Regions from separate parts of the Shewanella sp. BF02_Schw genome, predicted to be linked through region 3. Evidence: predicted binding sites of a transcription regulator. Region 3 holds the regulator's gene; each other region holds the start of a gene.
What was found. The regulator sigma-54, encoded in region 3, starts transcription at its own class of promoters, with help from an activator protein. The targets are predictions, from matches to a motif close to GTTGGCACGNNNNTNGNNT.

Region 1 (10,024 bases), on a different contig from region 3:
TTGATCGACTATTTACCTTAAACCAAGCCTTACCTAGTGCAACTGATATCACCTCAATTGATGGCAAAGGTAAAACCTTATTACCTGGATTAATCGACGCCCACGGTCATGTGCTAGGGTATGGTTTGAGTTTATTAACCGCAGACTTGACCAACACCAGTAGCGAACAACAAGCCGTTGAACGCGCGCAAGCATTTAGTAAAAACAACCCGACTGATGGATGGTTAATGGGCCGAGGTTGGAACCAAGAGTTATGGGACAGCAAACAATTCCCGACTAAAGAAAGCCTAGATAAAGCCTTTAAAGCTAATCCGGTATCATTTGGCCGAGTTGACGGTCATGCCATTTGGGTTAACAGCAAAGCGTTAGCACTCGCGGGAATTTCGTCAACCACAGTGGCACCAGAAGGCGGTGAAATTGTCAAAGACGAGCAAGGTAATCCTACTGGTGTATTAATCGATAATGCGATGAACTTAGTGTTTAACATAGTCCCCGATCTCAATCAGCAGCAATTACAATCAACCTTAACCCTAGCGATGGATAGCCTAGCGTCATACGGGCTAACCAGTGTGCACGATGCCGGCATCAACATCGACAACATCAAGGCATACCAACAATTAGCAGCGAACAATGCCATGAGCGTGCGGGTTAATGGCATGCTATCGGTTGAAGACCCTCGCTTTACCACCATCTTAAAGCAAGGCCATATCACCACTGCCGATAACATGTTTAAAGTCGACAGCGTTAAAATATCAGCCGATGGCGCGCTTGGCAGCCGCGGCGCAGCGTTAATCAAAGAATATTCAGATCAACCCGGCCATAAAGGCTTAATGCTGTATTCAGACGATCAACTCGGCAAACTGATTTTACAGTCGATGAAAGCAGGTTTTCAGGTTAATACTCACGCCATTGGCGACAACGCCAATCAAGTGGTGCTCGATAAATACCAAACCGCCATTGCAGAAACCGACTCAAAAGCATTACGCCATCGCATTGAACATGCACAAATTCTCGATTTAGCCGACATACCGCGTTTTGCCCAACTTGGGGTTATCGCATCGATTCAAGCAACCCACGCCACCAGCGACAAAAACATGGCAGAAAACCGTTTAGGTAAAGCCCGCTTGGCCGGTGCTTATGCATGGCGCAAGCTGTTAAACGCTAATGCCGTCATCGCCAACGGTTCAGACTTCCCTATTGAATCGCCAAACCCATTTTTTGGATTGCATGCATCCGTAACTCGCCAAGACCATGTTAACCAACCACTCGACGGCTGGCTCGCTACTGAAAAACTATCACGTATCGAAGCACTCAAAAGCTTCACCATCGACGCCGCCTACGCGGGCCATCAAGAACAGTTATTAGGCTCATTAGAACCCGGTAAAAAAGCAGACTTTATCCTAGTCGAAGATGACTATTTTACAATCGACCCACAACAGATCTGGCAAAACAAAGTCATCGCCACCTGGGTAAACGGCCGCAAGGTATTTGCACAAGAGTAAACTGCGTTGAGTAGGGTTTATTGATAAGTAAGATAAGTAGAATTGGTTTTAATAACGTTTCAGCCTGTGTGCCAAAGTGACACAGGCATTGCTTGTTGTACGTTTTAACACCATAATAGCCATGTGACACTTTGGCACAATTGGAGATTATATTATGGCGACTACTTTACCTCGCATCACCGCTAGAGTTGATGTCGACACCCAAGATTTACTGACAAAGGCAGCAGCAATCGCTGGTATGTCGAGCATTAACTCATTTGTACTCAGTGCAGCAATCGAAAAAGCCAAACAAATCATTGAGCGTGAACAAGTACTAAAACTAAGTCAAACAGATGCGATGTTGCTTATGGAAGCACTAGACAGTCCAGCAACACCAAACTCAAAACTCAAAACGGCTTCGGAACGTTACGAAAGCAAAATCCAATAATGAATACGGTACTTTTAGATAAAGCTAAACACGATAGAAACCGATTCAACTGTGGTGTTGACGCTCTTAATAACTACCTAAAAGTCATGGCGAGTCAGCAAGCGAAGAAAGACAATAGCAGAACTTTCATTTTAGAAGATGATAACGATAACTCGCATATTATCGGCTTTTATACCTTAACAATGACACCAATTGACCTAAAGACTCTGCCGGATAAGCTACAGAAAAAGTACCAGTCATCAACGTCTGGCGGCCTTATAGCCCGCTTAGCAATCGATGACCGCTATAAAGGCCAAGGCTTTGGCGAATGGTTACTTATTGATGCACTACGAAAACTGCTAGCGGCAAGTGATAGCGTAGCATTCCCAGTCGTCATTGTTGACGCAAAAGATGGCGCAACACACTTCTACGAACGCTATGGATTTAAAGCTTTTCAAGACGCAGAAAACAAACTGTTCATCACCATTGCAGATGTAAGAGCAAGTTTAAGTTAATTAACAAAAAGCCTTTGATGCACTTCCTTAATCCAATTTACTTAGTATTGGTTTCGTTCAATTCGAATCCTAACTTCGATGTTACTAATTGCCTGCCGCAGACCCAGTGCAGATGATTAAGCGAGACGCCACAAGCACATCCATGTGGGCTTAGCCAAAACATCCATGTTTTGGATACTCGCTGACTCATCAGCACCTGCGATTCTACTTTCTTCGATTTAACTTCATGGTTGTCTAACGTTAAAACGAAGCTCACATTTTACTGGCAGGTGGCTCATATGTGTTAAATAGCTTGCCTGCGCACCCTTGCAATCTCATCTTTATTTCTTAGTTGTCTAATAAGAAATTCTGCCCATCGACGTGAATATAAGTAACCATCAAAACCTTCAGAATAAGCTGCATATTCTCCTTTGAAGGTGATTACCATTTCACGAGGTCTAGCATTATAATACTTCCAACATTTAGTATGTAACGTAGGATTAAAGTCTTTTATTTTCTCTTTAACGATAGTAACAACTTTGCCTGGTTTTAACTTAAATGGAGACTCTATACCTTTAATAAAAGCTACGCCTCGCTCATAGTTTTCCATTTCATTATCATTGAGTTTATTAACGTTAATAAACTCAATAGCTAAGTCAGCAGATTTTGCATGATTTCCGAGCTTGGGGACTAAAAAAGCCCTTATTCTATATTTCTGGCTTTCCAATACGTCATCAGATAAATCGTTTTTATATGTTTCCATGTACTCACGCACAACACGGTAATTTTCGGTGTGAAATTGTTTTAAAGCATCGAGTTGAGCTTGTTCTGAAGTTCGGGTTAATTGCATAGCAATCGCTAACCTAGCCATTAATGCATGACTATCACCAAACTCTTCAACTAGAAGATTCTCAAAATTATTAAGTGCAGATTGGCATTCACCGCTAGTTGCGAGATCAACTGCTGGTAAACTTCTATGTTCAATCTTATTTCTGAGTCCAATAAGAAAATTTAAATTTTTGGTTTCAGGGTTATCCTCGCCACGCCAATATTCGTTACAGCAACGATACAACTCCCATGCTTTTTCTTCACCATCAATTATTATTGGATTTCCTTCTTCATCAAGATGAAAATAATTTTGTTCTTTTTTCTCAAAAATAGCATGAAACAAAGCTGTGTAAGCAATGACGATATTAACTATAAAGCCATATGTTTTAAATTCCGTATAAGGATTGTTGTACGTCGATACAGCCAGTAAAGCGAACTCTCTAGCTTTGTGAAGCAAAATACTTTTTGGCGAAAGGTTGTTTGGATCTTGCAGTTTTTGTGAATGTATAAGACTAAATTCAGCCTTGCTTAAATAGCTGAGCCCCGTAGAAGTATATTGGCTACCATCTCTTTGAACGAATTGGTGCCATCTTTTAGTTGGATAAGTTTGACAACTACTTATTGCCCAGCCTGATGCTTCTGCCAATTCAGTCATTGTGAAAGCTTCTCCAGCTTTCTCCTTAGCTAGCATAAATTCAAATGCTAGATCTACTCTTTGATTCCGATTCAACGCAATACTCCATGAGTTATTTTACAGCAGATTAATTAATTTCATCCTACATTTGCTATCTCTTTGGTGTAAAGCAATTAAATTTCTTCATGTTGCCACTACATTGAGGACGTTGAAGAAAATAGCGTGAGTCCAGACATGGATGTCTGGCTAGCTTTCGAGGTACAGGATGTACCACCGAAAGCGTTAGCATTTTCGAATAAGGCCGAAGAACACCAAAACGAAGTCAAAAGCTGGATTCAACCACGTCGCGAAATTATCGCTTTTCAGATAATTTTGATGTGGCGGCTGGGAGTTCCAAGAGGGAACAGCCGTTGGTTTCCTCTTGGTCTGGTGTGGGCGAAGCGCCACGACCTTAGTGGCCGCAGGCCATAAATCAAAGATAATAAAAACAAATAAGAATTACTGAGATAACAGCAAGAAATTGACCATGTCATCACAACCTAAATGCTGACATAGCCAAAACAAACGCGGAATAAACGAATTAAGCTTGGGTAAACAACTGATACAACTTATCTTTTAATACCAAACGGTCAAGCTTTGCTTGCTCAATAAAGTCATCACTTGTTGGAGTATTGCGTAACTCCAGCTTACGAATTTCAGTATCTAATTTATGATACAGCTTCGCATCTTCAGCAAACTCAGTATCATTGGCGGTTAACAATGAAATCTTGTCTTGATACTCAGGGAAATCAACTAATAACGCATGGCTTTCACCTAACATACTTCTCTCCTTTTCATGTCAATGTCTAATAATGTTAGACCATATTTACACCTTATCGTCAAACTTACTCTCATGTTTTCCAATAACAAGCATATAAAAACTGCAACAGCTTAACCGCTATAACTGTTAGGATATGCTTATATTCGTACTTGAATACCGCTATTAACTTAATGAGTAATCAATGAAAAAACTTCTCAATGTCTTAATCATCAGTCTGCTCGTCAGCGCATGTTCAGATCCAGCAACACCTGAAAATAATTCCAACTCTATCACCGCAACAGCGGGAAAGTCTGCTACTAAGCTCAGTCTTAAGCAGCAAGTAGAGTCGATCACTAAAGACTATTTTGTACTCAGACCTGAAATTGCCACTTATTATGGCGTGAGCGACGCAAGCATCAATGCCAAAGTGATGTCTAAACTCACCGACTACAGCCCATCGGGTGAAACCCATCGTCGCAAAGGGCTTAAGGCAATACTGAGTCAACTCAACGATATTGATGCAACAAGCTTAACTCCCTCAGAAACGATCAGCTTAAACGCGATAAAGTCTGAAGTGAAAGGCGCTTTATTACCTGCTCAAACAGTGAATTATGGCACGGTATTAGGCGAGTATGGCGTGTGGTTTTTACCCTATGCCGTAAACCATTTATCGGGTTTGCAAATTGAATTCCCCGGTTACATGGAAGACAAATTTTCCGTTACCAATACCGATGAAGCGAACGCTTATTTAAACCGTTTAAGCATATACCCTGCAGCGATGGGGACGCTTATCGATAAGCTTAACCATGATGCCGACATAGGCGTCATTCCACCAGACTTTGTCATTGATAACACACTGCGTGGGTTACAGGCCCAAATCAGCGGCCCAGCAAACAGCCATCCTTTAGTGACCAGCTTCAACGCTAAACTTAACGCAGCAAAAGTGGTCGATAGCGATACATTGGTAAAGTCTGCTACGGAACTGGTCGAGACTAAATACTATGCCGCCACCCGCCAACTGATCAACGCCTTAGAAGCCGTGCGCCCAAAAGCAACTCATGAAGCTGGCATTGGGCGTTTACCTCAAGGGGCGAAGTTATATCAAACGCTGATCCAGCATTTAGGCAATTCGACCAAAACTGCTGATGAAATTCATCAACTCGGTTTAGCTGAAGTCGCCCGGATTACTGCCGAGATGGACGGGCTACTCAAAGAAGTCGGTTATGTTGATGGCACCGTCGGCGAGCGCATGCAGGTGTTACTCAACGACCCACAATATCTTTACCCTAATACCCCAGAAGGCAAGCAACAGCTAATGGCCGATATTGATGCCGACTTAGCCTTGGTTGATGCAAAATTACCACAGTGGTTTGGTCGCTTGCCTAATCAAGATGTGGCTATTGAAGCGGTACCAGACAGCCGTGCGGCTTCTACTAGCGGCGCATTTTATGATGCCCCTTCGCAAGATGGTTCGCGTAAAGGCACCTTCTGGATCAGCTTGTATGACACGGCATCACTGCCATCTTATTCATTACAGACCTTGACCTACCACGAGACCAATCCTGGTCATCATTTACAAACCATTATTGGCTTATCTGATGAATTACCACTGCTAAGCACAGTGTTTTACTCCAATGCGGCTGGCGAAGGTTGGGCTTTATATGCCGAGCGTTTAGCTGCCGAAATGGGCATTTATGCTAATGACCCTATCGACAACATTGGCCGTTTGCAGTCAGAGTTACATCGTGCAGTTCGCCTGGTGGTTGATACAGGCATGCACGCCAAAGGCTGGAGCCGTGAACAAGCCATTGACTACGCGGTGGCAACTGAAGGGATTCATTTGTCGGAAGCCACCGGCGAAATTGAACGCTATACCGTTTGGCCAGGCCAAGCTCTTGGCTATAAATTAGGTGAGCTGAAAATTATCGAACTACGTACCAAAGCCAAGCAAGTCTTAGGTGATAAGTTTGATATTAAAGTATTCCACGATCGCTTATTAGAAAATGGCGCATTGCCTTTAGATTTAATGGAGCAAAAAATTAATCAGTGGTTAGCCAGCGAAACGGCTGCGTAATCAACCTCAGCTCGAAATAATAAGCTTCCGCTCAGAATAATACTGTTTGAGCAGGCTACGCAATAAAGCCACAGGGCGAATACTCGTGCTGTGGCTTTATTGTCATTTATCGTTTTGCAGCTTGGTTTAACTTAGATCAGTTTTATTTAGCTTGGTTTTGAAACTCTGCTAATTTTTTAGTGTATTTGTTTTGATAGAACGGATGGTCGGTACTTGCTAACGCTTGTTGTTCCGCTTCGATAGCCTGAGTCATTTTACCTGTAGCGGCATAAACGCTGGCTAACTCATGGTAGGCCGAATGTGCTTTAGGATAGGCTTTCAGCGTATCTTGGTAAACCCCAATAGCTTGCTGTGGTGCTGCGTGAACTAAGCTATTACCTAAGGCTAACAGCGAATCAATTGCTGGCACATCAAAGCCATAAACCTCATCAGACAGTCGCTTATAATAGGCTAGAATCGCTTTAGATCCTTGTTGCGATACTTCTGAATCCGCCGCTAGAACAGTGTGAACATCGTTAAATATCTTCTCGATACCTAATGCCGTCGCCAAAATAGGCTGAGTCATATAATAGCTGCCGTCAAAACGCTTTATTTGATAGTTCAATTTAGCATTGGCATTGGTTTGAATAATATCTTCAAGCTTAGCAAACGAATCCAGCTGCCTTTGTTCAAAGTCGCTATCACTGGTACTCACAAATAGAAATTTTGGTTTGCCGTCCATTTTTTTGAGCTTTTTAGGCGCATCATTTAACACATAAGCAAAGTCTGTTGATAATACAGGGCTGGCAGCAATATAAGCATTAAATAAACTAGGACGATTAATTAAGCTGTATAGCACTAAACCTGCATTGCCAGTAAAGCCGTTAAAAATACGAAAGCCATTGGTGCGATAGCGTTTATCAATTGCGGGCAGTAAATCTTGCTCAAAAAAGTCCAGTAGTGCTTGGTCGCCTTGCTGCTCTATCGCACGCTGTTTTAACTTACCCAAGCCTTGATGGCCGTCGGGCGCGGTAACAATAATGGTTTCTAACCACGGCCAACCGCCGTTATGGCTCATCCAATCGTGCATACCGGCTAAATACAAATGGCTGCGCGGATGTAGGTCAAATAACACCACATAACGCTTATCCGTTTGCTTGGTATACCCGTTTGGTAAGGTCACCAAAAAATCGGCTGGCTCGCTAAATAAAGTGGACTTCACACTCAGGGTTTCGGTCGTTGGCGGTAACATTTCAGCAGCAAACACCACACTAACGTGGAAAAAGCTTAGTAATAATAAGAATATAGACAGACTTTTAGCCCATAAGCTCGGCCATTTGATATAACGTTTTTTCCCTATTGTAAGCATGGTACCTTCCTGGTGAAACGTGACAATTAAGTTAACCCGAAGCTACCAGACCACATCACACAAGGCAATTTAGTAATATCTAAACTTAGCTCACATCTTGCATTCAAAGTCATCTAACTAGGGTGCAATATCACGAATAGCACTAGCCTTCATCGCCAATAAAGCTTAGGATCATCACTACGTTAATTTATTGTTTTGGAGTAACAAATCTTATGAGTATTAGAGCTATTATCGTTGATACCGCCGGTACCACTACCGATCTTAACTTTATTCAGGATGTGTTATTTCCTTACTCAAGAAAAGCGATGGCTGAATTTCTTGAGCAAAACCAACATAACGTTGTGGTTGATTACTGTATCAGCGATGTTAAAGATATTGCCTTAGAACCAGACGCGACACTCGAACGAGTCACTGAGATTTTACAGCAATGGATCGATGAAGACCGTAAACTAACACCACTTAAAACCCTACAAGGATTAATCTGGAAACAAGGTTATAACCGCGTAGAGTTTACTGGCCACATTTACCCTGACTTTATTGATAACATTGAGCGCATTAAAGAAAAAGGCATTCGTATTTACAGCTTCTCTTCTGGTTCTGTCGAAGCGCAAAAGCTGTTATTTAGCCACACCGAAGCAGGCGATTTAACCGGTTCGTTCAATGGTCACTTTGATACTCGCACAGGCAATAAATTAGACAAACAAGCCTACTGTAATATTTGCAACACCATTAGCTTGAAACCAAAGCAGATCTTATTTGTATCGGACGTAGCAGAAGAGCTCAAAGCTGCAGAAGCCGCCGGCATGACAACTTGCCAAATGATCCGCTTCGCCGACCAACGCCAAGCCACGTGCAAAAAAATAAGCAGCTTTAGTGAGTTAGCGTTCGATTAACACTGACTGATTAGACATAAAAAAACGACCATCTAGGTCGTTTTTTTTATGTCTGCAAAGTGCCTGTTAACTGGGAAATGCAGGTGAAATACATTTTTTCACTTCAAAATGATAACCATATTCCGCATTGATATCGGGTGTTATTTCAAGGATCTCATAATCATTAAGCTCGACCACATGCGACAACGGTAGTTTTTGACAGCGGGATTTGGCATTCGCCTCCAACTGAAACGCAAACAACGCAATTGCTTTACGCACACTGGTAAAATACTGGCTACGTAAATGACTGTAAGGCTGCTTGGCGATTTCATCAATGGCGTCCAGTTCTTGCTCGCGTTCAACTTGTTTCGCTGTTTTGGGTTCAGACTTGGGTGGTTCTTTCTTAGCAGGGTCTGTTTTAACAATGATCGACAAGCCATCATCAGCAAGTATTTCCGCTTCGGTTTCGGCTTCAACTAGTTGCACCACTTGTGGATCATCCAACGCTTTTTCAACCTGACCATAAAGGTCCATCAGCATGGCGAGGTGATACAACACCACTGCAGCAAGAATCACTCGCACCCAAAGGTTGTACGATGAAAATGCACATGATTAATCAAGCGAAAGTTGGTCACACCAAAGGGGCGGAGTATAAAAGACACACCAAACATTAGCGGAAAAATAAGCTGTAGTAATAACAGCACAATACAGCTCATCACCACACTCCATGCCGGAATGTAGAGCAAAATGGCGAAGTTATGGGTGTAATTAAAGCTACTGGCTGCGACGCCAACCACATCGTTAACCACTGAACTTGAGCTAGCCAGGGCAAAATTGGCCACTATCGCATAAAACAGTAACAACACCGCTTTGCCAGCCAAGCTGTGCCACATACGTTCAAATAAATGCCAGAACTCAATCGACATCGCCATCACGCTGATAATGGCCACCCACGCCACCGAGTCTGTGGCAAACAGTAAGACTATCGCCACCAAATACAATTTCTGCGGCAAACTCAGTTTGGTTTGTAATTCAGTAAATCGGCTACTAAACACCGTCCAACATGA
Region 2 (10,024 bases), 130 kb from region 3:
AGTGGCAAAGCTGCCGACTTCTAACTGTAAGTTAGTCACCACGCCATTTTGGTCTGCGCGAATTTGAGTGTATGACAGGTTTAATTCTGCTTGAGCTAAACGATTTTGAGCTTGACGGACTTTTAAATTATCTTCGCCATTGCGTCCACGACTTACCACTAGCTTAGTTAAGCGAGCTTTAGCGGCAAGTAAATTGGCCTGCGCCGTGACGGCCTCACTTTGAGCTTGATCAGTTAACTGCTGCGATACACCTCGGGAGGCATACAGAGCATCAAGGCGTTTTGCTTCACTATTTCTCTGCTGTGCACTACTTTGATTTGCCTGAACATCTGCTTTGGCTGCTAGTATCGATGCATCAAGTTCAGCGTTATCTTGTTTTGCTTGCTCTAACGCCAATGTAGCTTGCTCAGCCGCTAACTCGTAAGGGGCTGAGTCGATGCTAAATAACACATCACCTTTAGCCACAAGTTGGTTATTTTCGACGGCAATAGATGCAATTTTACCACTGACTTGTGGCGTCACTTTAGTGACCATTCGTGTGGCCATGGCTTGCGGCGTCATAGGCATTACTGCATCGGCAAACATAAAGTAACCAAACACCATTACAAACATAAAAATAGCGATTTTAACGAGTCGAGCAAATTGTTGATCTGGGGTCATGTTATTTCTCATTCAGGAATTTTGTTGTCTTGTTCAGTGTTCTTATGCAGCGCAGCAAGAGCATTATCACTAATAAGACTAATGACACGTTCAAATTCACTTAATTCTTGGCTGCTAATACCTGCAAGTAAATCGCGACGAACCAACATAATGCGGCTTTCCATCTGCTTAAGCATGTCGATGCCTTCAGGAGTTAAGCTGACTATTCGTGCTCGCTTATCGTTCTCGCAGCAGCGGCGCTGTATATATCCTTGCTGTTCTAACTGGCTCAAAGTGCGCATTAAAGAGGGCAATTCTATCTCTAAAGCATCGGCAAGCACCTTTTGGCTCACGTTATCGCCCAAGCGCAGTAACTTCCACAGCGCAGTCCAGCGAGGGTGAGTTAACCCTAATGGTACGAGCTCCGCGTCTGCAGCGGTGCGCCATAAACGATGTAATCGCCCTAAGTGCTCAGCAAGTGAAAGTTCTTTTAATCGCTCTAATTCTTTATACATAATAAATTGCCATTTAGTTAGCGTGCTAAGCATTATAACAACTTAGCATGCTAAGTAAATGACTGATGTTAATTAATCCATAAAACCTCTATAGCGTTGAAACTAATTTATTGATAACTGTGACTAAAAATGACTAGCGTTGATTACACGAACAAGAAAGATTAGGCCTTTAGTCACATGACATTACCTGGAAAAGAGAACATGAGTGTTATTTAGACAAAGATGATCAGTATCACCAAAAAAAAGTGTCACTTTGACATTAACAGTCTTTTTGACACTCATTAAATATGTCACTTTGACAACATATTAACGACAGGTAAAAACAAAATTCATTAATAACAGTAACTTAATAACAATAAAAAGTTGGCACGACTTGTGTAATGCTCTGGTCATCTGTATCAAAATGACTTTGCGCTAAGAGGACTTATGAGCAAAAATAAACTCACCGGCATTGCACTGCTAATCGTGCTAGTGGCTTCCTTCACGGTATTACTCAGTTTAGGCAGCGGCATATATCGAGAAAAACCGCCGATTCCAACGGCTTTCACTGACACCAGTGGCCAACCCATATTTACCAAAAATGATATTGAGCAAGGCCAACTTGTATGGCGTTCAATGGGCGGGCATCAGTTAGGATCAATTTGGGGCCATGGTTCTTATGTGGCACCAGATTGGACTGCAGATTGGTTACATCGTGAAGCCCAAGCTTGGTTGTCTATCACCGCAAACGAGCGCTATAACCGCGATTTCACTGAACTCGATTCAGAACAGCAAGCCGGTTTAGAAAAAGGCTTAAGAGATGATATTCGCCATAACACAGTGATCAAAGGTACTGGGGGTGAAACTCACGTCGCGCTGTCAAATACCCGAATTGCGGCAATTAATGAAGTGACTAAGCACTATTTATCGTTATTTGGTGATGATCCTGCATTAAGTTCATTACGTGAACAATATGCCATGAAAGAAGGCACTATCACTGATGCTGAACATCGTGAATTGTTAAATGCCTTCCTCTTTTGGGGAGCGTGGGCTGCGGTAACTGAGCGCCCTGGTTATGATTATACTTATACCAATAACTGGCCATACGATCCACAAATTGGCAACGTCCCCACTTCAGACAACATTGTTTGGTCAGTACTAAGCTTAGTGACATTGCTTCTTGGTATTGGCATGCTGGCTTGGCATCACGCCACCTGCAAAGAGGAACCATTGCCAGAACCAGCCAAAGGTGATCCATTATTTTTTACTAAACCTACTCCATCGCAAAAAGCCGTCGGAAAGTATTTTGTTACTGCTATTGGACTGTTTTTACTGCAAATATTAGTTGGCGGAATTACCGCGCATTACGCAGTTGAAGGCCAAGAATTTTATGGTTTCCCAATATCTGAAATTCTGCCTTATTCTGTTACCCGTACTTGGCATACTCAACTCGCAGTATTTTGGATTGCCACTGCATGGTTAGGCACAGGGCTATATATTGCCCCTGCACTATCAGGATACGAGCCGAAGTATCAACGCTTAGGGGTAAACGTTCTTTGGGTCGCGTTGGTCGTTATCGTATTGGGATCTATGGCTGGTGAATGGATTGGCGTACAACAATACTTTGACCTAGACATGAACTATTTATTCGGACATCAAGGATATGAGTACATTGATTTAGGACGCGTATGGCAAATATTATTGTTTGTGGGCTTATTAATTTGGACCGTGTTAATCACTGCAGCTATGCGCCCTGCATTAAAAGTTGACAGCGACATACTGCCGGCAATTTGGATTCTATACGCCTCTTGTGTCGCCATCGGTTTGTTTTATGGTGCCGGCCTGTTTATGGGCAAACACTCAAACCTTGCCATCGCTGAATACTGGCGTTGGTGGGTGGTCCACTTATGGGTAGAAGGCTTCTTTGAAACATTTGCAACAGCCGTTATCGCATTAATGTTAGTTCGCTTAGGCCTTATCCGTGCACGCAGTGCCAACGGTGCGGTATTATTCACAACAGTGGTGTTTTTAACTGGCGGCTTAATCGGCACCTTACATCATTTATACTTTACCGGTACCCAAACCTCAGTCATTGCTTGGGGAGCCATATTCTCGGCACTTGAAGTGGTGCCGTTAGCATTAATTGGTTTTGAAGCTATGGGAACCTATCGTTTACGTAAAGCGAGCCCTTGGATGGAACGTTATCACTGGGTCATTATGTTCTTTGTCGCCACCTCATTTTGGAACTTAATTGGTGCCGGTGTATTAGGTTTCTTAATTAATCCACCAATATCGCTTTATTTTATCCAAGGTTTAAATACTACTGCGACACATTCTCATGGTGCATTTATGGGCGTGTACGGTATGTTAGGTATAGGGCTAATGCTATTCTGTTTACGCGGATTAACAGGCGATATGCAATGGAACCAAAAATACCTTAAAGGGGCATTCTGGACATTAAATATCGGCTTAGCAGCAATGCTGTTTATGTCATTATTGCCTGTCGGAATTGTGCAGTTCTTTGCGGTCATTGACCACGGCTATTGGTATGCTCGTTCACCCGCTGTGATCCACAGCGATTTAGTGGAAAGCCTTGTATGGACACGAATGTTTGGTGACATTATCTTCAGTATTGGTGGATTATTGATGGCGGCGTTCTTATTTGACATCATCAAGAAAGCCATTGCTAGCAAAGGCGTTAAAGCGAAACAAGCTAGTCCATTAACGATTAACTAAGTATGCATTAATAAACACGCTTTGATAACCATCATCAGGGGCCTTTGTGGCCCCTTTAGTTTCAACAATTTGGGCTTTACCCTTGTTGTTATATTCACACTTGTCATAATGACACTTATTATGTTCCTTTCTGGAGTTTAGCATGGCATTGAGACAAGCTGACTTAACCCGTATCGCACTTGATATCACGTCCAATTTATCTAAACGTGATCGATTCTCTCGTTTATTAACCACAGTAAGAGAAACCCTCGATTGTGATGCTGCTGCACTGTTATCGTTCCACGGGCATCAATTCAAGCCATTAGCGATTGATGGACTGAGTGCGGATGTATTAGGACGGCGCTTTATTTTAAGTGAGCATCCGCGACTTGAAACCATTGCCCGAGCGGGTGATATTGTCCGTTTCCCTTCCAATAGCGAATTACCCGACCCTTACGATGGCTTAATCCCCAATGTAGATGGTGACTTAAAAGTGCATGCCTGCATCGGTTTACCATTATTCGCTAACGAGCAACTCATTGGCGCATTAACTATTGATGCATTAGATCCCAATAAGTTTGATCAATTCAGTAATAATGAACTGCGCAGCTTTAGCGCAATTGCAGCGGCTTCATTAAACAACGCATTGCTGATTGATAAACTTGAAAAACAAGCGTCAACGTTTACCATCCCCCATACCCAACCCTCTAGGCTATTAGACACAGAAACAGAAACCGAAATAATTGGTCAGGCCGATAATCTATTATCGCTGCTTAATGAAGTGAATGTGGTGGCAGAAACTGAACTCAACGTGTTGGTTTTAGGAGAAACGGGTACCGGTAAAGAACTGATAGCCAAGCAGATCCATCAACAATCAGCACGAGCCAATAAACCACTGGAGTATTTAAACTGTGCTGCACTTGCTGAATCCGTTGCCGAAAGCGAACTCTTTGGTCATGTAAAAGGCGCGTTTACTGGCGCTATTAGCCATCGTAGCGGCAAATTTCAAGTAGCCGATAAAGGCACATTATTTTTAGATGAAATTGGTGAACTACCTCTTAACTTACAAGCAAAACTTCTGCGAGTACTGCAATTTGGCGACGTGCAAAAGGTCGGTGATGATCGTAGCTTAAAAGTCGATGTTCGTATTATTGCCGCAACCAATAAAGACCTAAAAAGCGAAGTATTGGCCGGACGATTTAGAGCAGATTTATACCATCGTTTAAGCGTGTTCCCGGTTATGGTTCCACCACTAAGAGAACGTCAACAAGATATCCATTTATTAGCGGGCTACTTTATCGAGCGCTATAGACAGCAATTACACTTGGCCCATTTAAGATTAGAGCCTTCATCATTGCAATTACTGGAGCAATATGACTGGCCTGGCAACATACGTGAACTTGAGCATTCCATTCATCGAGCCGCTGTTTTAGCTAAATCACAAAGCCAAAAAGATGGTTTATGCATCATTAACAACAGCCATTTTGAATTTGCACAGTCATCGCCTGTTGCTATCCATTCAAACAAAAACCTGACGCTTAAACAGTCGGCAACATCTTTACCACAAACAAGCTTACGAGATGCAACAGATCAGTTTCAAAATCAATTTATCCACCAAATATATACTCAGCAAGGGAGTAATTGGGCTGCAACCGCACGCCAATTGCAAATAGATTCAGGTAACTTACACAGGCTGGCTAAACGCTTAGGATTAAAATAAAAAAAGTAAAAAATTTCAGTTGAAATATTAGCCGTAATAAGTAACGATGCGCCCTAACCATCTGTACAAATGACCTGTACTAATTATTTGTACTAAATAGTCAAACTTGGCAAAATATTGTAGTCTGACTAATATAACGTCTGTTTTGGAATGATATAACCCTTATGATAAATTCGTTACGTTCTACTTTAATTGCAGCGACTGCCATTGTATTAAGTTTTTCGAGTGCTGCTGTTGAATATCGTCTACCGGCTGAAGGCAGTAATTTAGTAGGTGAAAATCAATATTATGTTGTTCCTGAGGGGAAACTAACCTTAGAGCAAATTGCTTCACAATTTCAGCTAGGGTTGACTAATTTATTAGAAGCTAATCCAGGTGTTGACCCATTTTTACCTAAACCGGGTAGCACATTACTGATCCCGCATCAGCTAATTCTACCTAACGCTAAAAGAGAAGGTGTGGTCATTAACTCTGCCGAGATGCGTTTGTATTATTATCCGAAGGGTAAAAATACCGTCGAAGTATTGCCTATTGGTATTGGTCAAATTGGTAAAGATACCCCTGAAAATTGGGTAACAACAGTACAACGTAAACGCGCTAATCCAACTTGGACACCTACGGTTAATATTCGTAAATCATACGCGGCTAAAGGGATAACATTACCGGCTGTATGGCCAGCAGGCGCTGACAACCCAATGGGTTTATTCGCCCTTTATGTCGGTAACTTGTATGCGGTTCACGGTACTAACGCCACGTTTGGTATTGGTTTACGGGTAAGTTCTGGCTGTGTTCGTTTACGCGATGAAGACATTGAACATTTATATAATAGCGTACCAGTTGGCACACGTGTTGAGTTTATTAACCAACCGATTAAAGCCACTGAAGAACCTGATGGTAACCGCTATTTAGAAGTTCATGAGCCACTGTCACGAACTCAAGCTGAATTTGATTCGTTAGAACCAGTAGCACTATCATTCGATAAAGCCATGACTCGCTTTGTTGCTCACCCAGACACTGACTCATTTACATTAAAACGATTACTTGAGCAACGTACTGGAATGCCAACTCGGATTAATCCTTAAGCATTAACCGATAAGCATAAAATGTTTGGATTTCTGCAAACATAACAAAATGGCTTTGTTAACTCAGTAAACACTGTGATTAACAAAGCCATTTTTTATATCAGCTTGATAGTTACTCCCAACTCAGGATAAGAAATGAAGTTACTTATCAGGTGTGCTTATCGTCGACCCATTCTGATCAACATTATCACTGTCACTCACATTCTGACTATCACCCAGCGCTTCACTGGTTTGTGCTAATGCATGTAAATCTTCCATCGCCACATTAATGTCACTTTGACCGGCATTAATTAACTCTTCGGTTTGCTCGGCAAATGAAGTCTGTTGATCCATTTCTTGTAGAAGCGCGGCAGCATTTTCTTCTGTTATATTTAATGCTGATTGTGGGTATTGCTGAGCATTTGCTTGATTATTATCAGCTGACGGTGCTTGACCGCGATTTAGCATGGAGTTAATTGTCGGTTGCATAACCATAGCGGTAATAATCACGATTGCGGCGACAGCAACCAAACTAAGCTTACCCATAGAAATTGGCGTTTTCTTATCCGGCATTGAAGGAGTTTGATTGAGTTCGGAAAAACGTTCGCTATCAACCTGGGGTAACCCAGACGATTCAGGCCCTTTAGTGCGCATGCCGATAAATTGACCGCCATCATAAATTTCCATTTGATAGCTGGATACTTCACCCTCGACAATACCCGAACTGACAATTATGAGTTTATTACAATGTAACGTGCCTTTGAATAAGCCAGACACTCGCAGCTCTTGACAAAAAACCTCACCTTCAACCACACCACTAGGTTCTATTTTTATTTGATCGGTTGAACTGATTTTACCCTTAGTTTGGCCCGCGATTATTGCTGGACCTTGAATATGCATATCACCTTCCAACGCCATATCGACACCAATATAGGTCATGCCCTTATTTTTATTATTCATTTTGGGTCCTTGTTAGGATTATTACTCTTGGTTATTACTCTTGGTTATTACTCTGGGTTAATCGTCTTTGTTGATAGATTGTTATTTTTATCACAAGAGCTTAAAGGAAATACACTTCATAATAAAGTAAGTCGTTAATGGTATATACTCAAGTGAATTCAAACTGCAGGTTTTAATTTCTGAAAGTTATCATTAATTGTATCACCGAGTGTATCGGCAATATCGGGGAGGGTGATGCTAAAAAAGTCAGTGATTTTTCGTCGGAATTCTTTTGTCGTTGCGAAGTATTGCCCATTCCTCGCATGCTTATTCATTACCTTCCACAATCGTTCTATTGGGTTTAAATTTGGACTATAAGGCGGCAGGTAATGCAATGTTATATTCAGATTTTTAGCCTCTTTAACTACTAAGGCATTTCGATGGTATCCAGCGCCATCAAGCACCAAATGGATAACACCACTTGTTGAGTAACGCGCTCTAATTTGGTTTAAAAAATCGATGATGGATGCACCGTTAACCGTTTTGCTATATTGCTCAATGACCGCTTCTGTTAAGTGACCAAGTCGGATTGCACCAACCACGTTAATACGGGTTCGGCTTCCCGTCGTTTCTATCGGTTTATCAACGCCTTTTTTTATCCAGCCTGCGGTGATTTTTGTGGCTTGGGTCGGATGAACCGCATCCATAAATAATAACGGTTCATCAGGGGTTAACGAGGATTTTAGTTGCTCATAATATTCAATGAAAGCCGTTTGTTTGTCTTCATCAAATTTGTGAGGAACCCCTTTAGGGTTTTTATAGCTGAACTGATGTTTATGCAGCCATTTATTGAGGCCTGACACTGTGTACTTAATCTGAAATTGTTCTGAGATATAAGCGACTATTTGATGGCTATGCAAGTAGGTCACCTCACACAGGTGTGCAATCAATAGTTCAGTTTGCTCTTGACTCAGATAACTTAAGGAGCCGCCACTATTACACGTGAGTTTTTGGTCGTGAGCATAGGCATCAATGTATCGAACTACGGTCGTTTCGTGAATACGTAACGCTTGGGCAATCATTGGCGTTGGCCAATTTTCATCGCGTAGTAAAATGGCTTTAATGCGATCACACTCACGCCTATCACTCGAGCTTTTATGTCGAGTTTCCAATGCTACTTTTTGTTCTGGCGAGAGTGTAATTTGTTTCATGGGGCTATGATGATCCCATTTGGGACAAAATCAAGCATTTTCAATGATCACGGGTATAATACCCAGATCAACAATTTACCCTAAGTGCTATGTCGCCATTACAAGCTTACCAACAACGTCTTCAGCAAAATATTGTTGATGATCCTGCACAGCAGCAAGCAATACTCGCGCTTGATTTGCTTTATCAACAATGCCTCTGTGTTAATACAAACAGCCGAGGCTTATATTTATGGGGCGATGTGGGCCGAGGAAAAACCTTTTTGATGGACATGTTCTATCAAAGCCTTTGTGATCAGATTCAGTGCAACCAGAGCATGTATAGCTCACAACATAAAACGGATAAAACCGTATTACGCCTGCACTTTCACCGTTTTATGGCCATGGTCCACCAGCAATTAAATCAAACTTCGGGGATACGTGATCCATTAACTCACATAGGCAAGCAGATTGCGGAGAAATATTCTGTTATTTGTTTTGATGAGTTTTTTGTCGCTGATATCGGTGATGCCATTTTACTCGGTCGATTATTTGAAACATTATTTCAGTCAGGCGTCATCTTAGTTGCAACCTCAAATGTACCAATAATCGACTTGTATAAAAATGGTTTACAACGCGATCGTTTTTTACCCACAATCGATCTGCTCCTACAATATACCCAATCGATCCACTTAGACGGTCAAATCGATCATCGCTTACATTCTAGCGCCGTAACGCCTACAACATCAGCCCGCTGGTTAACATTGCCGTCGGCAATAACGCCTCAAGCGGTGTTTACACTTTTGTGTCAACAATACCCACAAGCTAATGTCAGCATAATAAATACACCTGACTCAATCGATATTTGTCAGCGCACTATTGCCATTGAGGCTCAATATGGACAACTTGCTTGGTTTGAATTTTCAGCTTTGTGCCAAGGCCCACGTTCGGCATTGGATTACATTGAATTAGCTGGCCGATTTAGCCATATATTGCTCAGTAATGTGCCTACATTAGGCGGTGAAGTACGTAGTTGGATTAAAGCTCGCGGCACCGAAGATGGCGCATTAGCTACCACCACAGGCGAACGACAACTGGCGTATGCCAGTGAAGACGATCCGACTCGACGCTTTATTAGTTTAGTGGACGAATTGTATGATCAAAAAGTGATGTTAATCCTCAATAGCGACTGCAACTTAGAAGATTTATATATCGACGGGGCATTACAATTTGAATTTAGACGCACTTATAGCCGCCTGATTGAAATGC
Region 3 (10,024 bases):
TCCGCCAACTTTTACCGGCGAACGTACTTTTAGGCCACCGATATTATTAAACTCAGCCACCAAGGTATAAGTCTGGGCATTGGATTTTACTTTCACATTAGCAACGTTGAATACTAATACGCAAAATGCCAACAAACCTGACAATAAAAATACACCTACTAATAACTCTATTTTCCGTGTCAACATACTATTAAACCACTTAAATTAATCTAAACAATGAAAAAATCTTAATTTCCAAACATGATTGCCGTAAGCAAAAAGTCCAGCGCTAAAACAGCTAAGCTTGCCTGCACAACCGTTGAGGTTGTCGCACGACTGATGCCTTCTGGATTGGGTTGAACTTCATAACCTCGGTACAAGGCTATCCATGTCACCACCACACCAAAAATAGCACTTTTTATCAAACAGTTAACAATATCTTGTCGCCACTCAACCGATGCTTGAAGAATAGACCAAAACGCACCACTATCAATGCCCTTCCATTCAACACCGACTAAGTGCCCACCTAAAATACCCACTAGACTAAACATTAACGCCAGTAATGGCATGCTAATGACACCCGCCCAAAAACGCGGTGCGATGATTTGCCTTAATGGGTCTATCGCCATCATCTCTAAACTCGACAATTGCTCTGTCGATTTCATTAAGCCTATTTCGGCGGTTAACGCAGAACCTGCTCGTCCGGCAAATAATAATGCAGCAACGACAGGCCCAAGTTCGCGTAATAAGCTTAACGCTACCATTGGGCCTAAGCTTTCTTCAGTGCCAAACCCAACTAAAATATTATATCCCTGCAGAGCCAATACCATGCCAATAAACAAACCGGACACTAAAATGATGACCATTGAACGAACACCAAGCACATAAACTTGCTTAATCAGTAATGGCGTGCCTTTTTTGATGTTAGGAAAATGCGCAATTGCGCGCCATAACATGATGCCCGCTCGACCATAACCCTGCACCAATCTCAGTGCATATTTGCCGGTGTCGGCAATATAATCAATTACGCCCACGAAGTAGCTCCTCTTGATAATCCTCTGCAGGATAATGGAATGGCACAGGGCCATCTGGCGCGCCTTTGATAAACTGGACCAGTTGTGGATTGTCAGATTGACGTAATTGCTCTGGTGTTCCATGTGCAATGACTTTTTTATCGGCTATCACATAGACATAATCTGCAATACCTAATACTTCATCTACATCATGAGAAACCACTACTGAAGTGAGTTTTAATGAATCCGACAACTCACGAATAAGTTTTACTAGCATGCCCATTGAAATAGGATCTTGTCCGGCAAAGGGCTCATCGTACAGCACCATCTCAGGTTCAAGTGCAATCGCTCGCGCCAATGCTGCTCGACGCTGCATACCACCAGATAACTCATTAGGCATCATATATGCGGCACCGCGAAGTCCGACAGCTTGAAGTTTCATCAATACAATGGTGCGAATAATCTCTTCAGGTAATCCAGAATGCTCTCTTAATGCAAACGCGACATTATCGAAAACATTAAGGTCAGTAAACATTGCACCACTTTGAAATAGCATACTCATGCGCTTACGCAATTCAAACAGATCTTTGCGTTTAAGCTTATGTATATCATGGCCATCGAATAAAACTTGCCCACTGTTGGGGGTTAACTGTCCGCCAATCAATTTTAATAGGGTGGTTTTACCGATACCGCTGGGACCCATGATAGCGGTTACTTTACCTTTGGGAATCGACAAAGAAATATCTTCATAAATCACATGTGAACCATGGCTAAACGCTAAATGGTTAACTTCGACCAAAGGTTTATTACTTGATTTGCTCATATCAGACATTGGCGTTGAGGAGATAACAGCCTTCCTTGCTTTAAGTTGAAGCGCAAATTGTACTGTAATTGTCGATTAAGCGACAACTATATCCATATCAACACGCTTCATTACCGGAGCAATTACTGTGCAATGCTTTCAATTTGATAAAAATCCAGCGAAAATAGTCGTTAATTAAATACTACTATCGGAATCACATGCTAGTTAATATCCTAATGTTAGTTGTTGGCCTTGCTGTTTTAGTTTGGAGTGCGGATAGATTTGTCTATGGAGCGGCGGCATTTGCCCGCAACTTAGGCTTACCTCCGATGTTAATTGGACTCACCATTGTTGCTATGGGTAGCTCTGCACCTGAAATGTTTGTTGCGGCCACCGCATCAATGGATGGCATGCGTGATACCGCCATTGGTAACGTATTGGGCTCAAACATTGCTAACATTACCTTAATTTTAGGATTAACAGCCTTACTAGGTGCCATTAGCTTAGATTCGAAGACCTTAAAACGCGAAATACCTATCATGCTTGCTGCTACGGTATTTGCCGGTTACACCTTGCATGATAATGTGTTGACACAAACAGAAGGTATCATGCTTATTGCATTACTTTTGTTGTTGATGGGATATTTCATTTGGCAAGCTACTCATGACAAAACCCCAGACAGCTTAGATGATAAACTTGAATCTGAGATCCCTAAAAATGTGCCAACCTTTCATGCTATCATTTGGCTGGTTGTCGGTATTATATTGCTCCCCCTATCAGCAAGTTGGATGGTCGATGGCGCTGTAGGTATTGCAACGTTTTATGGGTTGTCAGATCTGGTGATTGGCTTAACCATTATCGCAGTAGGAACCAGCCTACCAGAATTAGCGGCCTGTATTGCTGGAGTATTAAAAAAAGAACACGACCTTGTCATTGGTAACATTGTTGGGTCTAACTTGTTTAACATTCTTGCGGTACTGGCACTACCAGGATTGATCTCCCCTGGTGAAATAGATGCTTCAGCCAGTGGAAGAGACTTCTATATGGTATTAGGCACCAGTGCAGCATTAGCCGTTTTAGTATTATCCAGTGGCGCTAAGCAACAACTTACTCGCTGGCATGGCGCACTATTATTAATCACCTTTATTGCGTACCAAATTGTTGTCTTTCAGTCGCATTAGATTGGAGCATGAAGGTAAAGTATTAAGCTAACAGAGAGAGTCGTATGGTAAATCACACTCAATTTCGTCAATGGGGTCGTAAAGTCATTGATATAGAAAAAGCTGCCTTAGATAATTTATATCAATATGTAGACTCGGTTGAGTTTGACCAAGCATGTCAATTGATCATGCAGTGTAAAGGTAAAGTGATTGTCATGGGGATGGGCAAATCAGGTCATATTGGTAACAAAATATCCGCGACCTTTGCCAGTACCGGCACACCGGCATTTTTTGTTCACCCTGGTGAAGCCAGTCATGGTGATTTGGGCGCATTAGCCAAAAATGACATTGTACTCGCCATTTCCAACTCTGGTGAATCAAGCGAAATACTGACATTAATGCCTGTTATCCAACGTATGGGTGTACCAGTGATTGCGGTGACCGGTAAACCAGACTCTAATATGGCGCGTTTATCCAAAATCCATTTATGCATTCAAGTGCAAGAAGAAGCATGTCCATTAGGATTAGCACCCACTTCCAGCACCACTGCAACACTTGCTATGGGCGATGCATTAGCCATTGCTTTATTACAAGCAAAAGGTTTTACTCGTGATGACTTTGCCTTATCACACCCAGGTGGCTCTCTTGGAAGAAAATTACTTCTAAAAGTCGACGATGTCATGCATAAAGACGATGATTTACCGATCGTCAATGATGATATTTGTATTACTGAGGCACTTTATGAAATATCTAAAAAGGGCCTTGGCATGACGGCAGTAGTCGACCATGCCAATAAACTTGTGGGCATTTTTACCGATGGTGATTTACGCCGGGTTATCGATGCAGACGTGAATCTTCGAATCACTCCTATTGCCCAGGTTATGACCGAAAATTGTGTGACCTGCCCTGCGGGGATTTTAGCCGCACAAGCACTGCAAATCATGGATGAAAAGAGCATCAACGGACTGATTGTCGTTAATGAAAAACATCAACCGATCGGAGCATTAAACATGCTCGATATGGTTAAAGCTGGAGTCATTTAATCATGTCAGAATCAACCTCGTTTCACCAAGGATTTTACGGCCCTGTCAGCAATGATATTTGGCAACGAGCTCAAAAAATCAAACTGTTAATCTGTGATGTCGATGGAGTATTTTCAGATGGACGTATTTACCTCAGTAATGCAGGTGAAGAACTCAAAGCGTTCCACACTCGTGACGGTTATGGTGTGCGTTCTTTGCTTACCAGTGGTATCCATGTTGCCGTGATAACAGGACGTAAATCCAAGATTGTTGAAAACCGCATGACGGCATTAGGTGTAACACATATTTATCAAGGTATTGATAATAAATTTGAGCCTTTTGAGCAATTATTGTCGCTCTATAATGTGACTGCTGATGAAGTGGCTTACATTGGCGATGACATGGTAGACCTACCTGTAATGAAAGCCGTAGGACTAGCCGTTTGTGTCGGTGATGGTCATCCGTTTGTCAAACAACAGTGCCATATGACAACCACCCTCAATGGTGGCCACGGCGCACTGCGTGAACTCACCGATTTATTACTATTAAGCCAAGATAAATTTGCCAGTGCTCATGGTATGAGTATATGAGTAGAGTCACGCTAGGTATTATTGCTTTTTTTGGGCTTGCTTTTATATTGTACTGGCAAGCACAAGTAAAACGCAGTGAAATGGACGCGGTACAAATACGCGGTATTGAGCGCCCAGATTTTGTTGCAGATAACCTACGCACTACAGAATTCAACCAACTAGGTTTCGTCGAAAGTCGAGTCAGCGCCGAACACATGGAGCATTACGCCTCAAGTGACATCACTCACTTTACCAAACCTATTTACCTCATTTACCCTGAAAACGGTAAAGCACAATGGCAATTAAGTGCAGACCGTGGGCAATTGAATAAAAATACCAGCAAAGTCACATTAGAAAATAATGTTATTATTGATGCCATTGATATAGAAGAACCCCTGCAGTCACTGAGTACCCAAGCTATTACGGTGGATTTAACCACTATGATAGGATCCTCACAAGAGATGGTGTACATCAAAGGTAAAGGGTTTATTATTCAAGGTTTAGGCCTACATGCTGACTTGAATTCGCAAAAATTATCGCTACTAAGCCAGGTAGAAGGAACATATGAGCCACATTAATCGTCTCCACACTCGCGCCAATGTTATGTTATTAAGTAGCATACTTTGTATATTGAGTTTGCCTGCCATAGCGAAACAAGGGGATCTGAAACAAGAATTGAAAATCGCTTCAGTCAGTCAGTCTGCCGACATTAAGAATAATCAAATTGTTTTTAATGGTCCGGTAACGATTGTCCAAGGCACGATTAATATCAATGCAGATCAGTTACGGGCGTTTACCCCTGAAAACACCACCAGTAAGAGATTAATTGCTACTGGCACCCCGGCTACATTTTCACAAGAATTAGATGACGGTAAAATTGGTACCGCAAGTGCTAACGAAATTAGCTATGACCTTGCCACCACTACACTCACATTGACTGGCAACGCCAAATTGGATCAATCAGGTAGCCAGGTTACCGGTAATAAAATCAAGTACAACATCAGTGCTCAAGAGCTGATTGCCGAAAGTACTGGTACAGGGCAAGATCGGGTAATCACCATCATTCAACCAGAGAATTTCCAAGACGAGTCGGCGCCAAAGCAAAAACTCCCTGAAATTCCTGTTAACAAGCAGATCAAACCATGACCCAAATTACCTTAACCGCTGAAAATCTAGCTAAAAGCTATAAAGCTCGTCAAGTTGTTAAAGATGTGAGTTTAACGGTTAAAACAGGCCAAATTGTCGGTCTTTTAGGCCCCAATGGTGCAGGTAAAACCACCACCTTTTATATGGTTGTCGGCTTAGTAAAAAGCGATAAAGGCCGAATATTGATTGACGATGACGACCTTACTGCCGATCCAATGCATTTGCGCGCCCGCAAAGGTATAGGTTACTTACCACAAGAAGCCAGTATTTTCCGCAAGCTTACCGTTTACGACAACATAATGGCCGTACTGCAAACTCGCAAAGAGCTCAGCACAGACCAACGTATTGAACAGCTTGAGCATCTACTCGAAGAGTTCCACATTACTCACATACGCGACAGCCAAGGCATGTCGTTATCGGGTGGTGAACGTCGTCGTGTTGAAATTGCGCGCGCTTTAGCTGCTAATCCAAAATTTATTTTGCTTGATGAGCCCTTTGCTGGTGTTGATCCTATTTCGGTCATCGACATTAAAAAAATCATCCAACAACTTAAAAATCGCGGTTTAGGGGTATTAATTACCGACCATAACGTACGTGAAACGCTAGACGTTTGTGAGCGAGCCTATATCGTCAGCCAGGGTAATTTAATTGCCGAAGGCACACCTGATGAGATATTAAGTAATCAACAAGTTCGAGCTGTGTACTTAGGTGAACAATTCAAGCTATAGTTACTTTACTGGCCTTTTAGTCTAGCTAACTCATTTCATTGAACGATACCTAAACAACGTTAAATGTCATTGATGTTTATGGCAATCCATTACAGTTCGAGATTGTCATTTTTATGGAAAATCATCTAGGGATAAGCGGTAAATGAAAGCGTCACTCCAACTTAAAATGGGTCAACACTTAACCATGACCCCACAATTGCAGCAAGCCATTCGCTTACTGCAATTATCGTCATTGGAGCTACAGCAGGAAATCCAACAAGCATTAGATTCAAATCCATTGCTTGAAATAGAAGATGAGTTTTCTGAAGCAAAAAACTCCTTAAAAGAAAACCGCGACCAAGCGGATACCGACTTTAGTGACAACAGTATTGTTAATGTCGAAAAAGACACTTCCACCGTCGACATAGCAGAATCCATGACCAAAGAAACCATGGATGATTTAGCCATGGATACCACATGGGATGAAGTATACACAGCCTCACCTATGTCAGGTTCGGGCAGTGCAAGCATGCGCGATGACGACATGCCCTTTCAAGGTGAAACTACTGAAGGTTTGTACGAACACTTAGAATGGCAAAAAAATCTCACTCCATTTTCAGACACAGATCTCGCCATTGCCACCGCCATTATTGATGCCATTGATGAACGCGGTTATTTAACCCAAAGTACCGAAGATATTCTCGAAGCCATGGGTGATGAAAATGTGGAACTCGATGAGGTTGAAGCGGTATTAAAACGCGTTCAACACTTTGACCCTGTGGGTGTTGCAGCACGTGATTTAAGCGAATGCCTATTTATTCAATTAGCGCAATACTCTAACGACACACCCCATATCGATAATGCACGATTGTTAATCAAAGGCTATTTAGAGTTAATTGCTGGCCGTGATTTCAGATTATTGATGCGTAAAACAAAACTAAAAGAAAATGAGTTACGTGACGCAATCACTTTAATCCAGACACTCAATCCTCGTCCGGGCTTATTAATTACCCCCATGGATGATGAATACGTGATTCCCGATGTCACAGTATTAAAGAAAAATGGCCGTTGGGTAGTAGAGTTAAACCCAGACAACATGCCTAAAATTGGTGTTAATCAGCAATATGCAGCCATGGCTAGAGGCAGTAAAAACCCGTCGGATAGTCAATTTATTCGAGGCCATCTGCAAGAGGCTAAATGGTTTATTAAAAGTATTGAAAGCCGTAATGATACTTTACTTAAAGTGGCAAATTGCATTGTGCAATTTCAGCAAGGCTTTTTTGAATATGGCGAAGAAGCCATGAAGCCTATGGTGCTCAATGATATCGCTGAAGCTGTAGAAATGCATGAATCGACCATTTCACGAGTCACCACACAAAAATATATGCACACCCCTCGGGGCTTATTTGAACTAAAATACTTCTTCTCTAGCCATGTCAGTACTGACGATGGCGGGGAATGCTCATCAACGGCCATTCGTGCTTTTATCAAAAAGCTGGTTGCCGCAGAAAACCAGAAAAAACCACTGAGTGACAGTAAAATGGCTCAGCTTCTGGCAGAACAGGGCATAAACGTTGCTCGTCGTACGATAGCAAAATACCGTGAAGCAATGATGATCCCGCCCTCAAACCAACGTAAGAGTTTATAACCTACTAGGCAATGGAGGATTTTTTATGCAAATAAGTCTGACTGGGCGTCATGTCGAAATAACAGAATCTTTACGTGAATACATCCACAGTAAATTTTCAAAGCTTGAACGACACTTCGATCAGATCCATAATGTACACGTTGTGCTCAATGTAGAAAAATTACAACAAAAAGCAGAAGCCAAAATCAACATTAATGGCGCAGAAATTTTTGCAATGTCAGAAAGTACTGATATGTATGCTGCAATAGACGCCCTGATCGATAAACTCGACCGTCAGGTAATTAAACACAAAGAGAAGAATACAAAACACTAACGATGGAACTTTGTACCATTCTGCAGCCGGAATGCACTACCTGTGCCACACCGGGCAGTAAGAAAAAAGTACTGGAACTCATCAGCAATTTAGTCGCTGCCCAGTACCCAACCCTGTCTTCGCAAGAGGTTTTTGAAAGCCTGTTAGCGAGAGAGAAAATGGGTAGCACAGGTATAGGAAATGGCATTGCGATACCTCATGGTAGATTAACGACCATCGATCACCCTATCGCGATATTTATTAAATGTGAAGAAGCCATTGCCTTTGATGCAATCGATAAGCAACCCGTGGATCTTTTATTTGCTTTGTTAGTCCCTGCAGACCAGTGCCAACAACATTTAGGCACGTTATCGAGCATGGCCCAAAAGTTAAGCGATAAGCAAATATTGAAACAGCTTCGTAAAACTCACGACGCAACAGAACTTTATCAGGTTATTACTGCATGAAACTAGTTATAGTATCGGGACGTTCAGGCTCAGGGAAATCCGTTGCCCTGAGAGTATTAGAAGACCTAGGATATTATTGTGTTGATAATTTGCCTTTACCACTCATTGGCACATTATTAGCCCAGCTTAAAGGCAGTAATGATTTGGTTGCGATTAGCGTTGATGTTCGTAACATTGCAGAACAAGGTAAAGTGCTTCAAGACCAATTGGCACTACTTCAAAATGACACTGAAATTATCAGTTTCTTTTTAAATTCCAATGACAAAGTATTGCTTAAACGTTACAGCGAAACACGTCGATTACACCCGTTATCTAAAAATCATATTTCACTGCAAGAAGCGATAAAACTAGAAGGCCGTTTACTTGAGCCTATCGCAAAAATTGTTGATCACTATATCGACACTTCTGCGCTAAACATCTACGAATTAAGCGACCAAGTTAGGCAAATATTATTAGGCAGTGTTGATAAAGAGTTAGTGATTAACTTTGAATCTTTTGGCTTTAAACACGGCATGCCGACAGAAGCAGATTTTATGTTTGATGTACGCTTTTTACCCAACCCACATTGGGAAATAGAACTGCGTCCATTTACGGGTTTAGACGAGCCCGTACAAGAATTTTTAGGTCGTCAGCCATTAGTTAATAAATTTATTTGGCAAATTGAAAACCTATTTGAAACTTGGATGCCGCATTTAGAACGTAACAATCGCAGTTACCTTACCATCGCGATTGGTTGTACTGGTGGTCAGCACCGTTCGGTATATATTGCAGATCAATTAGCAAAACGATTTCGACAAGGCAGTAAACACACGGTTAATGCTCGCCACAGAGAATTAAATATCAGTGATACTAATAACTAAGTGAGCATAGGATCGCGTCAATGATCAAACTTGAACGCCAAGTGACCATTTCAAATAAATTGGGGTTACACGCCCGTGCCGCCACAAAACTCGCGATGTTAGCGGCGGATTTTGATGCTAACATCACCTTAACTCAAGGCGAAAAAAACGCCAGCGCAGCTAGCGTACTTGGGCTATTAATGCTTGAAAGTGGTATCGGTAAAATGATTAGGGTGACAGCTCAAGGCCCAGATGCTGAAGTAGCATTAAACGCAGTGTGTGATCTCATTAATGCTAAATTTGATGAATCTTGTTAATTTTTTAATCGCATTAAATTTATAAATAGCCTGTAATGTGTGAATAGCTGCAAGTTACTCATG

Region 1: HNW13_RS19110 (DUF1778 domain-containing protein) is a predicted target of sigma-54. The motif match lies at 1,633-1,651, and genes of this name have one in related genera.
Region 2: HNW13_RS20565 (nitric-oxide reductase large subunit) is a predicted target of sigma-54. The motif match lies at 1,517-1,535, and genes of this name have one in related genera.

Annotation. Positions count from the first base shown of each region.
Region 1 covers NZ_JABKAW020000006.1:63,387-73,410, reverse strand. The annotation lists gene HNW13_RS19115 (amidohydrolase) at 1-1,502, shown strand, start outside; gene HNW13_RS19110 (DUF1778 domain-containing protein) at 1,657-1,929, shown strand; gene HNW13_RS19105 (GNAT family N-acetyltransferase) at 1,926-2,423, shown strand; gene HNW13_RS19100 (DUF3644 domain-containing protein) at 2,707-3,960, opposite strand; gene HNW13_RS19095 (YdcH family protein) at 4,445-4,684, opposite strand; gene HNW13_RS19090 (DUF885 domain-containing protein) at 4,866-6,737, shown strand; gene HNW13_RS19085 (alpha/beta hydrolase-fold protein) at 6,880-8,085, opposite strand; gene mtnC (acireductone synthase) at 8,298-8,978, shown strand; gene HNW13_RS19075 (hypothetical protein) at 9,045-9,533, opposite strand; gene HNW13_RS19070 (hypothetical protein) at 9,530-10,024, opposite strand, start outside.
Region 2 covers NZ_JABKAW020000007.1:135,199-145,222, reverse strand. The annotation lists gene HNW13_RS20575 (HlyD family secretion protein) at 1-660, opposite strand, end outside; gene slyA (transcriptional regulator SlyA) at 669-1,154, opposite strand; gene HNW13_RS20565 (nitric-oxide reductase large subunit) at 1,581-3,869, shown strand; gene norR (nitric oxide reductase transcriptional regulator NorR) at 4,012-5,568, shown strand; gene HNW13_RS20555 (L,D-transpeptidase family protein) at 5,736-6,650, shown strand; gene HNW13_RS20550 (polymer-forming cytoskeletal protein) at 6,792-7,589, opposite strand; gene HNW13_RS20545 (IS630 family transposase) at 7,748-8,779, opposite strand; gene zapE (cell division protein ZapE) at 8,869-10,024, shown strand, end outside.
Region 3 covers NZ_JABKAW020000007.1:7,335-17,358, reverse strand. The annotation lists gene mlaD (outer membrane lipid asymmetry maintenance protein MlaD) at 1-186, opposite strand, end outside; gene mlaE (lipid asymmetry maintenance ABC transporter permease subunit MlaE) at 228-1,013, opposite strand; gene HNW13_RS19955 (ATP-binding cassette domain-containing protein) at 1,000-1,824, opposite strand; gene HNW13_RS19950 (calcium/sodium antiporter) at 2,013-2,975, shown strand; gene HNW13_RS19945 (KpsF/GutQ family sugar-phosphate isomerase) at 3,020-3,997, shown strand; gene kdsC (3-deoxy-manno-octulosonate-8-phosphatase KdsC) at 4,000-4,566, shown strand; gene lptC (LPS export ABC transporter periplasmic protein LptC) at 4,563-5,123, shown strand; gene lptA (lipopolysaccharide transport periplasmic protein LptA) at 5,110-5,691, shown strand; gene lptB (LPS export ABC transporter ATP-binding protein) at 5,688-6,419, shown strand; gene HNW13_RS19920 (RNA polymerase factor sigma-54) at 6,562-8,046, shown strand; gene hpf (ribosome hibernation promoting factor) at 8,072-8,359, shown strand; gene ptsN (PTS IIA-like nitrogen regulatory protein PtsN) at 8,362-8,805, shown strand; gene rapZ (RNase adapter RapZ) at 8,802-9,665, shown strand; gene HNW13_RS19900 (HPr family phosphocarrier protein) at 9,686-9,961, shown strand.